3 regions of the Sporosarcina sp. 6E9 genome follow, and region 3 is predicted to be linked to each of the others. Evidence: riboswitches for the same ligand, from Rfam matches in the RefSeq annotation. Region 3 holds a riboswitch; each other region holds the start of a gene.
The links. Region 3 has a riboswitch for lysine ahead of J4G36_RS03650 (aspartate kinase). Riboswitches for the same ligand answer to the same signal wherever they lie in the genome.
Positions count from the first base shown of each region.

Region 1: it holds a riboswitch for lysine, as region 3 does, so the genes downstream of both, J4G36_RS14670 (Na+/H+ antiporter NhaC family protein) here and J4G36_RS03650 (aspartate kinase) in region 3, are expected to answer to the same signal.
Region 2: it holds a riboswitch for lysine, as region 3 does, so the genes downstream of both, dapA (4-hydroxy-tetrahydrodipicolinate synthase) here and J4G36_RS03650 (aspartate kinase) in region 3, are expected to answer to the same signal.

Region 1 is NZ_JAGEMN010000004.1:36,292-42,897, reverse strand. Features, by position in the region: gene J4G36_RS14680 (bifunctional metallophosphatase/5'-nucleotidase) at 1-849, shown strand, start outside; gene yunB (sporulation protein YunB) at 864-1,634, shown strand; lysine riboswitch at 1,692-1,876, shown strand; gene J4G36_RS14670 (Na+/H+ antiporter NhaC family protein) at 2,011-3,597, shown strand; gene J4G36_RS14665 (sodium-dependent transporter) at 3,773-5,329, shown strand; gene J4G36_RS14660 (methionine/alanine import family NSS transporter small subunit) at 5,326-5,433, shown strand; gene lipA (lipoyl synthase) at 5,574-6,542, shown strand; gene J4G36_RS14650 (YutD family protein) at 6,561-6,606, shown strand, end outside.
Region 2 is NZ_JAGEMN010000001.1:214,745-221,350, forward strand. Features, by position in the region: gene menC (o-succinylbenzoate synthase) at 1-324, opposite strand, end outside; gene J4G36_RS01285 (immunity 22 family protein) at 618-1,004, shown strand; gene dapA (4-hydroxy-tetrahydrodipicolinate synthase) at 1,132-2,016, opposite strand; lysine riboswitch at 2,141-2,318, opposite strand; gene J4G36_RS01295 (nucleoside deaminase) at 2,517-3,005, shown strand; SAM riboswitch class I at 3,067-3,166, shown strand; gene J4G36_RS01300 (hypothetical protein) at 3,242-3,520, shown strand; gene J4G36_RS01305 (LacI family DNA-binding transcriptional regulator) at 4,082-5,113, shown strand; gene J4G36_RS01310 (SDR family NAD(P)-dependent oxidoreductase) at 5,169-5,945, shown strand; gene J4G36_RS01315 (iron-containing alcohol dehydrogenase) at 5,996-6,606, shown strand, end outside.
Region 3 is NZ_JAGEMN010000001.1:692,043-698,648, forward strand. Features, by position in the region: gene uvrC (excinuclease ABC subunit UvrC) at 1-1,496, shown strand, start outside; lysine riboswitch at 1,565-1,743, shown strand; gene J4G36_RS03650 (aspartate kinase) at 1,833-3,053, shown strand; gene J4G36_RS03655 (YslB family protein) at 3,098-3,511, opposite strand; gene J4G36_RS03660 (succinate dehydrogenase cytochrome b558 subunit) at 3,722-4,330, shown strand; gene sdhA (succinate dehydrogenase flavoprotein subunit) at 4,387-6,141, shown strand; gene sdhB (succinate dehydrogenase iron-sulfur subunit) at 6,146-6,606, shown strand, end outside.

The DNA of each region.
Region 1 (6,606 bases), on a different contig from region 3:
ACCGAGGACGAAGAGTTGGCAAAAGCGTGTCCCCACATTGACGTTATATTAGGAGCCCATACGCATCACCTATTCACTGAAGGCGAGTTTGTTGGGAATACCCTGCTAGCAGCGACAGGGAAGTATGGGGACTACACAGGCCATGTTTCAATTGTGTTCGACGAAGTGAGGCGTAGGATTGATAATATGAGCGCTACTTTATATCCGTCTGAAACGCTCCCGGTTAACGATGATGATGTTCAAAATCTGAATGCGGTACTGGAATTAGGGAAACAAGCGATGCAAGAAAAGCTTTTTTATAATCCAAGTCCGTTAAAGCAAAATTTGTTTGCGCCGAGTCCGTTATCTGCTTTTTTTGGGCGTGCTTTAATTGATTATACAAAAGCGGATTGCGCTATCTTTAATGCTGGAATATTTCTTGGTAGTTTAGATAAAGGCTGGGTAACAAAAGAGAATATGCATTCAATACTTCCTCACCCGATCAATGTCTGTGTGATACCGCTAGAAGGAACTGAGTTGCTGAAAATCCACGAGTTATCGTTGAATGAAGACTGGCCACAGATCACGGTTAAGGGATTAGGATTCCGAGGGGCGCTAATGGGCGCAATGATCTATGAAAGATTATATAAAAATAGACACGGGCAACTGTTCGCGGGTAATCGCGAAGTAGTGCCGGGCGAGATTTATACACTAGCCACACTTGATATGTTTACTTTTGGCTTCTTTTTTCCATCGCTTCAACACGCAAAAAAGGATTATTATATGCCCGAATTAATACGAGATATTGCAAGTGACTATGGACGTAAATATTTCAAAGAATCATCGGCTCCTTCTAAGCATAATCTATAGCAGGAGGAGTCGTTTTGAGATTACAAGGACAGGTAAGACGAAAATCCAAGCGCCGAAAGCGCAGTTTGATGCCGCTTTTAATCCCAGCAATCTTATTGGCGATTGTTTTTTTCTTCTTTTTGGTTAATGCAAGACTTACGCCAACTTATGTTCGATATGCAGAAATCCAAACGCGAAAAATTGCAGCACACGTCATTAATCAAGCGATTAGTACGAGGATTGCCAATATCCTAGACGTCAATGACATCATTGAACATGTCCCAACGGAAACTTCAAATATGGTGACAACTAAATTCAATACGGAAATTATTAATAGAGTATTAGCCGATACAAGAAATTTAGTTGAGATGCATTTGGCACAAGCAGAAGCTGGGAACCTAGATATGTTGCCACTTGATGATATAGAATATGACCCAGTGAAAATGGAAGATCAAGGCGGTGTTGTCTTTTATTTGCCGTTAGGGCAGGCGACAGGGATTCCGTTGTTAGGAAACCTTGGGCCGAAAATTCCAATTCGCTTTCACGTGATCGGGGACGTGCAAGCAAATGTAGCAGCATCGATAGAACAATTTGGGATAAATAATGCTTATATTGAAGTAAATATTATACTACGGGTAAATGTAGAGATTATTGTCCCACTCGCAACGAAAACAGCTGTTGTCGAACAGAAAATTCCCGTTGCAATTGGTTTAGTTCAGGGAGCTGTACCGCATATTTTCAGTTCCGGTGATGGTGCAGGGGGCGCGCAATTCGAAGTTCCAGTACCACTTCCTCAAGGGGAGTAAATGGTCATGTTGAAATTTCGAGTAAATCATGTTAGTATTAGCTATAGAAAAAAATATCGATAGGGTAGAGGCTGCATTGCTTATGAGTCACACACGCGAGAATGACATTCGAAGACCGTGTGTAAAAGGAAGCTTTGCCGAAGTTTAAGTGACTTGTCAATCCGCTTAAGCTGGGGTCATTCCGAATAGGGATGACACTGTCATATTGCGAATAAATGCGCGTATGATGAGCTACAAATCGTGCGTTTGATAATTATCAATTTATCCAACAAAACGATAACGTAGAGAAAGCCGGTTCCCAATGCATTTAGTATGCGAATGGACCGGTTTTTTTAATTCCTAAATACCTCACCTTACGAAATGGAGGAAATACAGAATGATTGGAACATGGTTGTCTATATTACCGCCGTTAATTGCCATACTCATGGTATTGGCAACGAGAAGGGTTCTGCTGTCACTTGGTGCAGGAATTGTTTCTGCCGCATTATTAGTCGCGTCCTTTTCACCGATGGAATCTTTACAAAATCTATGGAATGCGATGATTGTCTCCTTTTGGGAGGAAGGCGCTTTAAATACATATACGATTTATATTATGTTATTTATCCTTCTGTTAGGTGTTATTACTGCCTTTGTAAGTTTGTCTGGTGGAAGCCGTGCGTTTGCTGAGTGGGCTTTGCATCGGATAAAAACGAAACGTGGCGCAAAGCTGCTAACCGTTTTCCTTGGAATTATTATATTCGTAGATGATTACTTTAATTCACTTGCTGTTGGGCAAATCGCTCGACCGATAACGGATCAGCATAAAATTTCACGTGCGAAACTTGCATATTTTATAGATTCAACGTCAGCACCTATATGTGTTGTTTCGCCGATATCAAGTTGGGGAGCTTATTTAATAGGACAACTTGCATTGATTTTCGGTGGGGCTGCTGCGATTAACTATTCACCGTTATCGGCATTTATTATGATGGCACCGATGAACTTTTATGTCATTACAACACTTGCTATCGTCTTCTTCTTTGCTTGGACGGACATTGATTTATTTGAAATGAAAAAACATGAAAAGCTTGCAACTGAAACAGGCCAATTATACAGCCCTGACAAAGAGATTCCAGGACAATTGAAAGAAGATTTCCCGGTGCATTCACATGGCCGAGTGAAAGACCTAGTCGCACCGATTGTTGCATTAGTCGCGGTGACACTTTTGATGATGGTGTGGACTGGCTATTTGGCAAGTGTCGCTGATGGATTGGACATTAGTATTTGGTCGATATTTGAAAATACGGACGTTCCATTATCCTTAGTAACAGGCGGTTTAGCAGGCGCAATCTTAGCGGGTAGTTTGTATCTGTTGAAAATGAAGCAAAACGAAACAGCTAGTTATGCACTTATGGGCCGTGCACTTGTTAGTGGATTAAAAGCTATGTTACCTGCGGTTTTCATCTTAATTTTTGCATGGGCATTAACCGATTTAATTGCAGTGTTAGAAACAGGCTTGTATTTGTCTGGAGTTGTGACGAATGCAAATCTACCTGTTGCATTTTTACCGGTCATCATGTTTATCCTTGCCGGTTTAATGGCCTTCTCCACAGGTACTTCTTGGGGGTCATTCGGTATTCTAATTCCGATTGCTGCCCAAATTATGATTGACGCAGCACCTGAAATGTTATTGCCAGCGTTAGCTGCTGTTCTTGCCGGAGCAGTTTTTGGAGATCATTGTTCGCCGATATCTGATACAACGATTCTTTCGTCTACGGGTGCTGGTTGTAACCACATAGATCATGTTGCGACGCAATTACCTTATGCTTTAATCAGTGCCGCGATAGCAGGAATTGGTTATTTAGTCTTAGGTTTTACGGGCATAATTTGGATTGGCTTACTTGTCGTAATTATTATATTAATAATTCTATTTACAGTGTTGATTTTGCGGAATAATAAACAGGAAATCGCTACAACTAAATGATAATCGAAAATAAAGAAGTGATGAACTGTCATCACTTCTTTATTTTTTTCATAGTATTAATGGAGTAAAATGTATTTTGACAATTATCAGATAGGTAGTTATACTAAACTAGAAGACTGTGATTAAATCTTCAGAAAAATGATTTGTATTTGAGATTAATGGGGGAGGAAAACGTATGAAACAACGATCACAGTGGGGTACCCGTGCAGGCTTTATCATGGCGGCAGTCGGTTCTGCAGTAGGACTCGGAAACATCTGGCGTTTCCCGTATGTAGCGTACGAGAACGGCGGAGGCGCATTCTTTATACCATATTTATTTGCATTACTTACTGCAGGAATTCCAATTTTGATAATGGAGTTCACCATCGGGCATAAGTACCGGGGATCTGCACCGCTTTCTTTTTTCCGAATGGGTGGAAAGAGAGCAGAATGGATGGGGTGGTGGGGAATTTTCGTCTCATTCGTCATCTCGACCTACTACGCTGTAATCATTGCATGGGCAATGAAGTACACGGTGTATTCGTTTAATTTATCGTGGGGGGAAGATACAAAGGGGTTCCTATTTGGGGATGTCCTAAAACTAGCTGAAAATCCGGGAGATGTTGGTGGATATGTCCCAGGAGTGTTATTACCGCTCTTATTGGTTTGGGCAATTGCATTTATTATTTTGTTAGCAGGTGTTAAAAGAGGAATCGAGTTAGCGAACCGGATTTTTATTCCGACGCTTGTCGTTGTATTTTTAATTGTCGTTATTCGAGCGGTTACACTTGATGGAGCCCTGCTTGGATTAGATGCATTTTTTAAACCAGATTTAAGTAAGCTAGCCAATCCAACCGTTTGGGTTGCCGCATACGGGCATATATTCTTTAGTTTATCAATTGCCTTCGCAATCATGATCACGTATTCAAGTTATCTTCCGAAAAAATCGGATATCACAAACAACGCTTTTATCACGGGGTTTGCGAACTCGGGCTTTGAATTACTAGCAGGGATCGGAATTTTCGCTGCGCTAGGGTTTATGGCAACACAAGCAAATATGGCCGTTTCTGAAGTGGCCGATGCTGGTGTTGGTTTAGCATTTGTTGTCTTCCCGCAAATCATTAATGAGATGCCAGGCATGAATGGATTAATCGGGGTAATGTTTTTCTTGTCTCTCGTCTTAGCGGGTTTATCATCTCTAATTTCTATATCTGAAACGTATATTGCTGGGATATCCGATAAGTTTAATATTTCAAGAAGCAAATCGGTAATATTCTCGGTTGGTTTAGCTACGATAATCTCTACATTGTTTGCAACACGCGGTGGGCTATATTTCCTAGATGCAGCCGATTACTTCATCAACCAATTTGGTGTAGCGGCGATTGGGCTTGTTGAAGTAGTACTCATCGTTTGGGTTTTCAAAAAGGTCGATGTATTCGAACGGCATGCAAACGCATTATCAGACATTCAAATTCGTTCTTGGTGGAAAATTTGCTTAGGATTCATTACGCCGTTAGTACTTGGTTATATGATGTTCGGGTTAATACGCAAAAACGTGATGAAACTGCATGTAATAGACGACAAAGGCACCTTAGGTAACTACGAAGGATATAGCGATACATTTATCTTGTATGGCGGCTGGTCTGTTGCCTTGTTCGCACTTGTAATGGGGATCATATTCACATTGTTCAAATGGAAGCGGAATACGATTGAAGAAACCGATTATGAAGAAACGAAGGAGGATTCATTATGAGTGCTAGTGCAATATTAATGATGGTCGTCGGAATCCTCATCATATGGGGAGGACTAGCGGCAAGTATTACAAATGCAGTGGTTAAATCAAGAAGAAATAAATAATGTAAGAGAGTGCCCAACAAAATGGGCACTCTCTTTTTTTAGAAATATATAAGGCGTTGCGAGGTTGTTCAGATAATGTAAATGTGATACATTAAAAATAGTCAATTAAATGCGCTAATTATGTGAATCCTTCACCTAGAATGGAAAGAATGGAGTCGGTTAACGTGTCATGTAGACCAGAACGTGGAAAAAAGTCAGAGCATATAAGAAAACCAGAGTGGCTTAATATTAAATTAAATACGAATGAAAACTACAGAGGACTTAAAAAGTTAATGCGGGAACAAAATTTAAATACGGTTTGTGAAGAGGCCCGCTGTCCGAATATCCATGAATGCTGGGGTGAACGCCGTACCGCCACTTTCATGATATTAGGTGCAACTTGTACGCGTGCTTGCCGTTTCTGTGCGGTAAACACAGGACTACCCAACGAACTTGACCTTGCTGAACCAGAACGTGTTGCCGATTCAGTACAGCTCATGAATTTAAAACATGTTGTTGTAACAGCTGTTGCACGTGATGATCAAAAAGACGGAGGTTCCGCAGTATTTGCGGAAACAATTCGTGCAATTCGACGAAAAAATCCATTTACAACAGTAGAGGTACTACCTTCAGATATGGGCGGCGTTTATGAAAATCTAGAACGCTTAATGGATGCTAAACCAGACATTTTAAACCATAATATTGAAACAGTTCGCCGTTTAACGCCAAGAGTTCGTGCTCGTGCAACGTATGATCGTTCACTTGAATTACTCCGTCGCGCAAATGAAATGTATCCAGACATTCCAACGAAATCCTCGTTAATGTTAGGGCTTGGCGAAACACATGAAGAAATACTTGAAACAATGGATGATCTAAGAGCCAACAATGTGGATATCATGACGATTGGTCAATACTTACAACCAACCAAAAAACATTTAGTAGTTCAAAAGTATTATACACCACAAGAGTTTGGTGAATTAAGAAAAATTGCAATGTCAAAAGGGTTCTCACACTGTGAAGCTGGGCCGCTCGTTCGTTCAAGTTACCATGCAGATGAGCAGGTAAACGCAGCCGCCAAAGAAAGACAGCGTTTAGGTGAAGAGAAACTTGAAAAAGCACTGCAAAGTTGAGTGGCGGTGAAAAGATAAATGATAACTCTTGAAAATTGGGAGTACGAAATCATCAAAGATTTCC
Region 2 (6,606 bases), 480 kb from region 3:
TATCGCGCCTTCTATGGATGATTTGGCTAGATGATTGCGTTTAAATGGTTTAAAGAGTTTTTCTAAGTCGTCCGGATGTTCAATGTCGTTATTAAGAACGATTGGGATAAGAAATTTTTCCAACATGAGTAGACTAGCATCTGTGAATTCTTCAATGTATAGGGGTTCTTTCATTGTCACGCATTCGCCCCAGCCGGTAATCCCATTGTCGCTTTTCACTTCAACTAATGCAAACTCTCTCAGTTGCTGCGTACCAAAGCTTGTGGTAAATGGATGTCGCATGTTCATTGTCATTTTGTACACATTGACTTCAGTAATCTTCATAAATATATCTCCTTTTTAATTTGTATGATCCGAGGAAATGACCAATCGTGTCATGTTTTTTACTCCAAACATTAAAGAGCTATAATTGGAATGTAGTAGGGAGCAAAAAAGAACTAGATACATTATATTTATTCACTAATTCTCGGTTTTGTACCTTGGTTAAGTGAGATCCCCAAGATAGTTATGGCAATGAACGACTAAAGCAAGTGCAAAAAGTAGTTGTAAGGGTATTGGTAAATAGGTGTGGGGGAATCCTGCGGTTCTGATGTAGCACTAGAGGGTGGAGGTAGCTTATGCAAAAGGAAGGGTTTGTCTCATTATGGGGAGGGAAAGCCAATTCTTCAGTGGAATTGGAAAAATTACTAGAAATATTTTATACAGAGAAAGGCGATTTTATTCCATCAAAGTTTGCACAAAGTTTTGGTATTAAGAGGTATGACGATGCTATTAGAGAAGCTGAATTTCACGATGTGGGAGATAACCTACTTAGTCGGCTTTTAGAGGGGTTTTCTTATGATGAAGTTATAATACCTAAGTTTTTGATAGTCTGTAATGACAGATTACAAGAAAAATACAATGTGGTTATTCTATTATATGACTTTAAATATGAAGGAAATAATAAAGAAACCATAATTAATAACAGTAAATTTAAGTTTTTGGGTTCCGTAGAATATATGTAATTTAGATTCATACCTCATTTGGCATTCTGAGGTTTTTCCTCTTATACAGTTCAGTAGTACCAGTCACTCAAACATGAAATGCTGTGTGACTGGCATTTTATTTATAATAAAAATACTTTGAGTTTTATCAGATTGTCGCTTCTTCAAAGCAGTTTATAGCGTGTTTCAGTGAAAGCAATTGTTCTTCATTCAACGGAATCATTGGTAAGCGCGTACTGCCAACTGGGATCCCTTTTAAATTTAGAGCTGCTTTTACAGGTGATGGGCTTGGGGCAGCAAAGAGTGCGTTCATTGCCGGCACGAGTTTTCTATGATCCCTAGCTGCTTGTTCAATATAGCCTCTATTAAAATGCTGAATCATTGTTTGCATTTCATTTCCTAATATATGAGATGCGACCGATACTACGCCTGCTCCGCCGATGGCTAGTACTGGAATTGTTAAGCTGTCGTCACCGCTGTATAAAGAAAAAGTTCTCGGTGTCCGCTCAATTATTTCAGACATCGCATCTAAATCGCCGCTTGCATCTTTGATAGCTACAATATTTGGAATTTCCGATAGACGAACGACTGTATCGACATCGATGCTGGCAGCCGATCGCCCAGGTACGTTATAAAGCATAATTGGTAAAGTAGTGGTTGATGCAATTGTTTTAAAATGTTGGAAAAGTCCTTCTTGACATGGCTTGTTATAGTAAGGCGTCACAAGCATTACCGCATCGACACCCGTTTCATCCGCTAATCTTGTTAATTGTACGGATGCTCTTGTGTCATTCGAACCGGTTCCGGCAATAACCGGCACTCTGCCATTCACTGTTTCTACTGTGAATTTGAATAATTTTACTTTTTCCTCGGTCGTTAAAGTTGGAGATTCTCCAGTCGTACCTGACACGACTAAACTATCCGTTCCATTCTCAATTAAATGTTCTATTAAGTTTCTTGTGGCTTCTAAATCGATTTCTCCTTGCCTGTCAAAAGGCGTCACCATAGCTGTTGCAATTTGTCCGAAATTCATTCTTTCTCCACATCCTATCAATTATTTTGTTGATCAAACAGAGGGAGAAGGGCATTTTGCAAATGAATGCAAAAAAGCAACAACGAGGGCTCGTTGTTGCTCTGAAATAATCATTTATTTCATTGCATGAGATAGCCCTCCATATAGTTTCCTATATGACAATCCTGGACTTATTCAACCCAGAACCAGCTTCGAGACAATAAGGTTCTCTCCACTTCGGCAAATTCCCCTTTTCACAACCTTCACTGGATCCTATTATCCTCAAGTTGTGTACTAATGGTTTTTGCGCCTCTATCCTTATTTCAAGTTTGAAATAAGAGTATGTTTAATTACTACGACTCTACATGTAATCTTGTGAATTTGCAAGTGAAATAGAGTTGCAATTTTCAATACGTTATACTTGGCACTTCAAAAATATCTAATGTTATACTTGAATTTACATGGTGATTCGCTCCTGCTAATTTGTGGCAATCAAAAAAACACTACTAGGAGGATTATTTATGATAAATGATACAGACTTGAAGCATCTACGACGTTGCATCGAACTAGCGAACGTAGCGCTAGAAAAAGGTGACGAGCCATTTGGTTCGGTACTGGTGTCAGCTAACGGGGATGTGCTTGCAGAAGATCATAACCACGTTGGAAGTGGTGATCACACACAACACCCAGAATTTGCTTTGGCACGCTGGGCAGCCGAGAATATGACGATGGAAGATCGAGAGCAGGCGACAGTGTACACTTCGGGTGAACATTGCCCAATGTGTGCTGCGGCCCACGGTTGGGTCGGTTTAGGTCGAATTGTATATGTCAGCTCGTCCAAACAACTGGTCCAGTGGTTGAGCGAAATGGGGGTTGACGTAGCGCAATCGCGCGTTCGTAATCTGGCGATTGAAGATGTTATTCGTGATACTAGAGTAGATGGGCCGGTTCCTGAACTCGCGGAGGAAGTTCGCGAACTCCACCGTCAGTTTTACGCGGGGAAACGTTAAATCCCAATTGACAGAAAACTCCGGTTGTGGTATACTCCAAGGAACTAAATAATAAACTCTTAACTTATTGAGAGAGATGGAGGGAATTGGCCCGACGAAGTCTCAGCAACCTGCCAGGTGGTAAGGTGCTAAATCCAACAGGGGAACCTGAATGATGAGGAGAAATTTTTGTATGCAAACTCTTCTCTCTACTGGGAAGAGTTTTTTATTTAGAAAAAATTTCTGGAGGGTTTTTAATGAAAAAATTACAACAGTTATATGCGGAACGTGAACGATTAAAAGGTCGAGAGGCAACTGGAGTTGCGGGTGCGATGTTAAGGCATCAAAAGATTTCACAAGTAGAGAAAGAAATCGCTTATTACGAACTTGGTGACAGTATCTCTAGGGCAGAAATACAGGAAGAGTTGGCGGAAATTGAATCGTTGCAAGCAGAAATTGACCGTTTAACTGCAGTAGTTACTGAAAGAAGACGTATCTTAAAAACGAGTGTATTTGGTGGTCACGCTGCGATTTAATGGTTAGCTAAACATCTACAGATTCGATATATTATCGAAAAATGAAGGTTTTTTAACATAGAAATGAATTATTGCTATTCGTTTATCGGATTATGGCTATCAATTATTTTCAATAGGTCATACAATTTGATGATCCTGATTTTCCAATAGCTAGGGAACTATTTAATTTACTTTATCAGCAATTCTCTAGATTAAACGGAGCAGCCATTTGTAACGCACAGAAATAGATGAGTCAATTGTATATTTCGACAAAACAAACCCGTAAATGTTAGTAGGAGTCTAACGTTTATGGGGGTTTAATTTAGGTGTTTTTATAAAATGATAAAACAATGAATAGAGGTCGAGGTGTATTTGAGAAAAGTTTAATTATTAATTGGAGACGCCGTAATAAGAGTAGTGGGAATTATTGAAATGCACCCATACGAAAGCCCTATTTTTAGATATATTAGAGTAAATAATAAATTCTGACTTGTAACACATTGTGCGGTGTGTTAAATTAATTAACAATATCGTTTTTGAATCCGCATTCAAAAATTAAATATTAAGATGGGGTCATACAAAATGAAAGAAAGAGTAAATGCATATGATGTGGCAAAACGGGCAGGGGTTTCCCAATCAACTGTTTCCAGAGTATTGAATAATTATTCGCATGTGAAAAAGTCAACGAGAGAAAGGGTTCTTGCTGCGGTAGATGAACTAGGTTTCACACCGGACGAAATTGCAAGAAGTTTAGCGAATAATAAAACGCGGACAATAGGTTTAATCGTAGGAAATATTTCAAACCCCTTTTACGCTGAAACTGCGCATATTATCTTAAGAGAAGCAAGAGATTATGATTATGATGTAATCATTGTGGATACTGATTCAGATGAAAGTAGTTTTGACCGATCAATCCAAACATTAATTGGAAAACGTGTTGATGGAATTATTGTTGCATCTGTGAGAAAAGATAATAAAAAGATTAGTGAGTTATTTAAGTTGAATTTCCCGATAATTTGTTACAATCGAAAAGTTGATGACGATAGGAATACAAACTTTGTTGTAGTAGACAATAAACAGGGAGCTAAAATGGCTGTGAATCATTTAATCCAGCTAAATCATCAAAGAATTGCTTACATTTCGGGCCCTTGTACATATTCTACTTTTAATGATCGGTTTCTTGGTTACCAGTCTGCTCTAAAAGAAAATGGAATCGATTATGATAAACGCTTGGTCTATCAAAACGAACTTTCTTTTGATAAGGTATTTCAGTTTTCACTGGATTTAATGCGGAATCAAAATCGACCTACAAGTTTTTTTGCTTCTACGGACCATATCGCACTAGCAGTAATGGATGCCGCTGCACAGAATGGCCTTCATATACCGTACGACATATCGATTATCGGATTCGACAACATAGATATAGCAAGTAGTCCCTATATTGGTCTAAGTACAATTTCTCAACAAAAGAAAAAGATGGCGTCATTAGTATTAAAAGAACTAATAGCGATAATTGATAAGAAGAGTGATCAATTAATACAAATTACCTTAGAGCCAGAACTACTAATTCGAAAATCAACAGGAATGAATACTCAAATTAGGAATAATAGATAATGAAATGTTTTTACTAGGTTCAGTTAGTAAAGGTGAGTAAGGAGGAAGTTTAACCATGGGTAGATTTAATATACAATCCTACTTCGATTTAACTGATCAGACAGCGATTGTAACAGGTGCAAGCAAAGGAATTGGAAGAGAAATCGCCCTATTATTGGCAGATTGCGGTGCAAACATTGCTTTAATAGCAAGGAATAAAGAAGAATTAGAAGATGTTTCTCGCGAGATTGAAAAGTTAGGAAGAAAGTCTTTGCCAATAACACTTGATTTAACAAATACGAATGAAATCGAAGAAGTGATAAATCGTATTTACAAACATTTTGGGAGAATTGATATATTAATTAACAATGCAGGAATAAATATTCCCGAGCCGGCTGAAGAAGTTACTATTGAAAACTGGGATTTAATTATGAATATCAATTTAAAAAGCGTTTTCTTTACTACTAAAGCCGTAGGTAAGTATATGAAAGAGCGCGACAGAGGAAAAATAATTAATATGTCTTCTCAGATGGCGTTTGTCGGTTATTACAATAGAAGTGCCTATTCAACAAGTAAAGGTGGAATTACCCAACTAACGAAAGCGCTTGCAATCGAGTGGGCTCCCAACAATATCAATGTGAATGCATTAGCACCGACTTTTATTGAAACACCAATGACAAAAGCAATGTTTGAAGATCAAGCGTTTAAAGATGAAGTGTTAAATAGAATTCCTCTTGGAAGACTAGCTAAAACAGAAGATCTTTTCGGAGCCATTATTTATTTGGCTTCAAATGCATCAGATATGGTTACTGGTCAAACTTTAATTGTTGATGGAGGTTGGACTGTTTGGTGATTAATTTTAACGCATTTTGAATGCGCATTCAAAAAAAGGGGGGAAATGAAATGGTTAAGATACATACTGATGTAAAGCTAGGAAACGATAAGGAATATAACTTTCAAGATTTTAGAAGTCCAGGTGTGCTTCGCTTTGGAAATGGAGCAATATCATCTATTAAAGAAGAAATTGAAAAGTTAAAGGTGAAAAAAGTTTGTATTATTAGTGACAAAGGACTTGAAAGAGTAGGGCTAGTCCAAAAAGTTATTAATCTTCTAGATCCGATTGGAATTACTATTACTACATTTACTGAATTAGAAGGCGAGCCTTCTTTTCAGCTGGTTGAGCAAGCATCCAAGATGGTAAAAGAAAAACAATGCGATTTAGTTATAGGAATTGGTGGTGGGAGCGCTTTAGATGTTGCCAAAGTAGCTGCTGCATTAGGGGATAAAGAGGAATTAATACCTTATTTAAGCGGAGCTCAAACGATAGAGGGTCGTAATATACATTGTATCTTATTACCGACAACATCTGGCACGGGCTCGGAGGTAACAATGAATGCTATTTTTGGCGATAAAGAACAAGGGGTGAAGAGAGGTATTGTCAGTCCTGCTCTGTTACCTGATATAGCAATTATTGATCCGGAATTAACAATTTCCTGCCCGCCAACAGTCACAGC
Region 3 (6,606 bases):
ATCCATATTTGAAAATAACGGCAGAACGTCATCCGAAATTAGTAATTACGAGACGTGTCCAAAAAGGTAAAGGGAAGTATTTTGGTCCGTATCCGAACGCTTTCGCGGCAACCGAAACAAAAAAGCTACTCGACCGTATTTATCCTTATCGAAAATGTGAAGTATTACCGAATCGGGCGTGTCTCTACTACCATCTTGGGCAATGTCTTGCACCGTGTATTAACGAGGTCGAAGAAGATACCTATAAAGAAATGACGCTCAATATAACCCGGTTTTTAAACGGCGGATATAAAGAAGTGAAAAAAGACTTGACCGAGAAAATGACTTTGGCCGCAGAAGCCCTTGAGTTTGAACGCGCAAAAGAATATCGGGATCAAATTACAAACATCGAAATGGTCATGGAAAAACAAACGATGACGATGAATGATTTTACGGATCGTGATATTTTTGGCTACGCTGTTGATAAAGGTTGGATGTGCGTTCAAGTATTTTTTGTTCGTCAAGGAAAGTTGATCGAGCGCGACGTTTCGATATTCCCGCTGTATCAAGATCCAGATGAAGAAATGCTAACATTTATCGGCCAGTTTTATTCCGTGTCCAATCATATAAAACCTAGGGAGATATTACTTCCAACGACCGTCGATGCGGAAATTGTACGAAAGTTACTTGATATTAATGTCTATATTCCGCAACGTGGGAAAAAGAAAAGCCTTGTGGATCTTGCGACTAAAAACGCGAAAATATCGTTATCTGAAAAGTTCCAGCTGATTGAGCGCCAAGAGTCGCGTACAATTGGAGCGTGTGAGGATCTTGGTGAAGCGATGAACATTGCAGTACCTTTCCGTATCGAGGCTTTTGATAATTCACATACGTACGGAGCAGATCCAGTATCTGCAATGGTTTCATTTGTAGACGGCAAACCGAACCGAAAAGATTATCGAAAATATAAAACGAAAACTGCCGCGATGCATGACGATTATGCTGCGATGCGCGAAGTCGTTCGACGCAGATATACGCGAGTATTAAAAGAGGAATTGCCATTACCGGATTTAATTGTTATTGACGGCGGGAAAGGGCATATGGAAGTTGCGCGTAGCGTGATTGAGGATGAACTTGGTTTATCGATACCGATTGCCGGACTTGCAAAAGATGATAAACACCAAACTTCACAACTTTTATATGGGAATCCGATTGAAGTTGTTCCGCTAAAGAGTACTAGCGAAGCATTTTATCTATTGCAACGTATTCAAGATGAAGTGCATCGTTTCGCCATTACCTTCCATAGACAACGACGAGGGGCGAATTCAATAACTTCAGTACTCGATGATATTCCAGGCGTTGGTCCAAAAAGAAAAACACAATTGCTAAAACATTTTGGATCGGTGAAAAAGATTCGTGAAGCTTCTTCTTCAGAATTGCAAGAATCGGGTATGCCAAAAAGTTTAGCAGAATCGATAGAAACCTATTTTCAAGAAGAATTGCAAAGTGAAAAATAATGTGATAAAGTGAATTCACTGAATTTCTTTCACTAGTTGAAGTTTATTCACAATAGAATAACCCTCTTAGTGAGGATAGAGGCGCGGATGCAAAGAGTATATTCCATGAAGGTGACAGCCTAATGATTGGGATGGAAAGGTGTATTTGCCGAAGTATGTGATTGCCTGTTAGCGATTGCCTACTGGATTTTCGTTGAATAAGCGGAAATTTGTCAGGAAATATATTACCTGGAGAGCTATCCCGACGGAGACGCTTCTTAGGCGTATCCCAAATCGGACCAGCTCTCATATACATATGGGGGCTGTTTTTGCGTACAGGAGAAAGTCGGTGGAGTTTTGGAACGTATTGTTATGAAATTTGGCGGAACATCAGTTGCAAATGAAGAACGAATTGAACGGGCGGCTTCGTTAATTGTTGACGAAGTCAGGCGGGGTAAACAAGTAGCTGTCGTCGTTTCTGCGATGGGCAAAACGACGGATGATTTATTAGCGTTAGCAAAAGGCGTCAATGCCAATGCCGAGCGTCGGGAACTTGATATGTTAATATCGACGGGCGAACAAGTGACTGCCTCTTTACTAGCCATGGCCGTTTCGGCTAAAGGAATTCCCGCGAACTCGTTTACAGGCTGGCAAGCAGGTTTGCAAACTGAATCGGTGCATGGAAATGCGCGAATTGAAAACGTGGAACCCAAAAAAGTAAACAAAATTCTTGAATCTGGCGGCGTTGCTGTCATTACAGGCTTTCAAGGAATTGATCAAGAAGGCGAGTTGACAACGCTGGGTCGTGGGGGCTCCGATACAAGTGCAGTAGCGATTGCAATTGCGCTTGAGGCATCATGTTGTGACATTTATACAGACGTTGAAGGTGTCTTTACGACAGACCCAAGAGTAATTAGCGATGCACGAAAACTTCTTGAAATATCATATGATGAAATGCTTGAACTCGCTAATTTAGGGGCAGGCGTGCTTCATCCAAGAGCGATAGAATTCGCTAAAAATCATAATTTGACACTAAGAGTACGTCCAGCACATGTTGACGGGGCAGGGACTGTGATTAAGGAGGAAATCGAATTGGAAAACAATCTTATCGTGCGTGGTGTCGCTTTTGAAAATGAAATTGTTCGCATTACAGTGATGTATGATGTTCCATACAACGGATCACTTGCGAATGTTTTCACGAAGCTCGCAGAACATCATATTAATGTTGACATTATCGTACAAACAATCATGGAGGGCGAGCAACCTTCAGTTTCCTTTTCGATTAAAAACGAAGATTTTGCAGAGGCAGTAAATGTTTTGGAAATGAACAAACATGAACTCGGTTATCGCCGTGCTGATTTTGAAGTCGGCTTAGCAAAAGTATCGATTGTCGGAAGTGGAATGGTGTCAAATCCAGGCGTCGCAGCCAAAATGTTCGACACATTACGTAATGCGTCCGTTCCTATAAAAATGGTCAGCACATCGGAAATTAAAATTTCTGTCGTCATTCCAGGATCAGATACGGAAAAGGCTGTTGCTGTTTTACATAAAGAATTCAGTCTGGCAAATGTATATTAAATGATAAAAGGCAGCATCTACAATGAGATGCTGCCTTTGTTGTTTCATATTTTTGTTTTCAAGTCCCATTTTACATGAAATTGTACATATTCGCCTTTATGGATTTGTTCGGCAAAACATTCGGTGAGAACGCCGTTTACTTTTTGATACTGCTCGGCAATAAAACCAGATTCTAGATGATAGGTTCGTTCTTGAATTTTCAATGAATAGGATTCATTTGTTAGTTTGTAAAAGGCTTCGTGTTTGGAAAGTTTTTCAAGTGTCAGGGTACCCCATCCGGCTTCTACAAAGAAAGAGGGGAGTTCATCAGTTGTGAATATCGGGAACTTCCGCGCAATTTCTTTCCCAGCCCAATAAAGTATTTCTGCTTCATTATTACCTAGAATGCTAGGCAAGACATGATCACGAATAATTTCATAGCCGAATCGAGTCGGCGTTCCGCTATTGATAGTTTTCATTTTTGCATGCAATCCTTCCAAAAAAGTGGTAGCTAACTAGAGAAGTTAATTGTTTAGAATTAAGGCACATCTTGACCTCTTCAAATTGGAGGAGTACAATAGACATGTCATATTATTGTAACATGAAGAGGGATTCGGTCAACGGTTCTTCATGAACTTTTGGTGTCGACCACGAGCTGGAGTCCTCAGTAATAAGGGAGGGTAAAAGATTTGTTGAGAGAATCGGATTTTTACATTCGCCGTCTACATTCGTTGCTTGGAATCATTCCAGTTGGACTTTTTGTCGTACAACATTTGGTGATCAACCATTTTGCAACGCGCGGTGCTGATGCGTTTAACGCGGCTTCAGATTTCATGGGGAATTTACCATTTGTGCTTTTTCTTGAATGGTTCATTATTTATATCCCATTGATGCTTCATGCGTTTTACGGTGTCTACATATCATTCACATTTAAAAGTAACGTCAAGAAGTATGGTACATTCCGTAACTGGATGTTCTTCTGGCAACGTGTGACGGGTGTTTTCTTAGTTGTGTTCATTGCATGGCATATCTGGGAAACAAGAATTCAGAAAGCACTTGGGGCTGACGTAAACTTCGATATGATGGCTGACATTTTAGCTAGCCCATTCATGCTTGCATTTTATATTGCAGGTGTTATCGCAGCGACGTTCCATCTTTCGAACGGATTATGGGGTTTCTTAGTAACTTGGGGAATTACACAATCACCTCGTTCACAGCAAATTGTGGCGTACATTACAGGCGGAGTATTTGTAATCCTTTCTGTAATCGGTGTACAAGCCCTACTTGCATTTACTTAATTTACGATAGTTAAAGTTTTTATGAGATTATTTACACTTTGAGGAGTGAAACATTAATGGCTAAAGGCAGAATGATTGTTGTCGGCGGAGGTCTTGCAGGCTTGATGGCAACAATCAAGGCAGCAGAAGAAGGCGTCTCAGTTGACTTGTTTTCACTTGTTCCGGTAAAACGTTCCCACTCCGTATGTGCTCAAGGAGGCATAAACGGTGCGGTTAACACGAAGGGAGAAGGCGATTCACCTGCAATCCACTTCGATGACACTGTTTACGGGGGAGACTTTTTAGCGAACCAACCACCTGTAAAGGCGATGACAGACGCAGCACCGGAAATTATTCACTTAATGGACCGGATGGGCGTTATGTTCAACCGTACATCTGAAGGCTTACTAGATTTCAGACGTTTCGGCGGAACGCTTCATCACCGTACAGCTTTCGCAGGCGCAACAACAGGACAACAGCTTTTATATGCATTAGATGAACAAGTTCGACGTTTCGAAGTTGAAGGACTTGTACAAAAGTATGAAAACTGGGAATTCCTTGGTGCGGTTCTTGACGATGAAGGCGTATGTCGCGGAATTAAAGCACAAAATATGCACACGATGGAGATTCATGCATTTAAAGGTGACTCTGTCATCATGGCAACTGGCGGACCGGGAATTATCTTCGGAAAATCGACGAACTCAGTTATTAATACAGGGTCAGCAGCATCTATTGTTTATCAACAAGGTGCATACTACTCAAACGGTGAGTTTATCCAAATTCACCCGACAGCGATTCCTGGGGACGATAAGCTACGTCTTATGAGTGAATCTGCACGCGGTGAAGGTGGACGTGTTTGGACATACAAAGACGGCAAACCTTGGTACTTCTTGGAAGAGAAATACCCAGCATACGGGAACCTGGTTCCACGTGATGTTGCAACACGCGAAATCTTTGACGTGTGTGTGAATCAGAAGCTTGGTATTAATGGAGAAAACATGGTTTACCTAGATCTATCTCACAAAGATCCAAAAGAGCTAGACATTAAACTTGGTGGAATCATTGAAATCTACGAGAAATTTACTGGTGATGATCCACGTAAACTTCCAATGAAAATTTTCCCGGCTGTTCACTATTCAATGGGCGGACTATGGGTTGATTATGATCAGCATACAAATATTCCTGGATTATTTGCTGCCGGCGAATGTGATTATTCACAGCACGGTGCGAACCGTTTAGGTGCTAACTCACTTCTATCTGCTATTTACGGTGGAATGGTTGCGGGTCCTAATGCTGTGAAATATATGAAAGGCCTTAAGAAAACTGCTGAAGAAATTCCTTCATCGGTATTCGATTCGGCTGTTAAAGAAGAGCAACAGAAATGGGACGACACACTCAAATTGGACGGTACGGAAAACGCTTACGTTCTACACAAAGAGCTGGGTGAGTGGATGACGAATAACGTTACAGTCGTTCGTTACAATGATCGTCTAGAACAAACTGATGCTAAAATTCTTGAGCTTCTTGAAAGATATGAAAATATCAATATTACTGATACACAGCAATGGTCAAACCAAGGTGCGACGTTCACACGTCAGCTTAAAAACATGTTATACTTGGCTCGAGTAATCACTATCGGGGCGCTACAGCGTAATGAAAGTCGCGGTGCGCATTATAAACCGGATTTCCCTGAGCGTGATGACAAGAACTTTATGAAAACTACGATGGCGAAATTTGATGGAAAGTCAGCACCTATTATTCACTATGAAGATATTGACGTTTCCTTAATCCCGCCACGTAAACGCGATTATTCTGCGGCGAAAGGAGATTGACATAATGAGCGAACAAAATACCGCCGTACAGGAACGTACTGAGCAGGTAGCGCAAAAAACTGTCCAATTTGAAATTCTTCGTCAAGATACGAGTGACTCAAAACCATATTGGGAAAGCTTTGAAATCGAATATAGACCTAACATGAACGTTATTTCAGGTTTAATGGAAATTCAACGTAATCCGGTAAATGCTGATGGCAAGAAAACTACGCCAGTCAGTTGGGAAATGGTTTGTCTTGAAGAAGTTTGCGGAGCCTGTTCAATGGTTATTAACGGCCGTCCACGTCAATCGTGTACTGCATTAGTTGATCAGTTCGAACAACCGATAAAACTTGAACCGATGAAAACATTTCCAGTCGTGCGCGACCTAGTCGTTGACCGAAATGTCATGTTTGATTCGTTGAAGAAGATTAAAGCATGGGTTCCGATTGATGGTACGTATGATCTTGGTGAAGGACCTCGTAT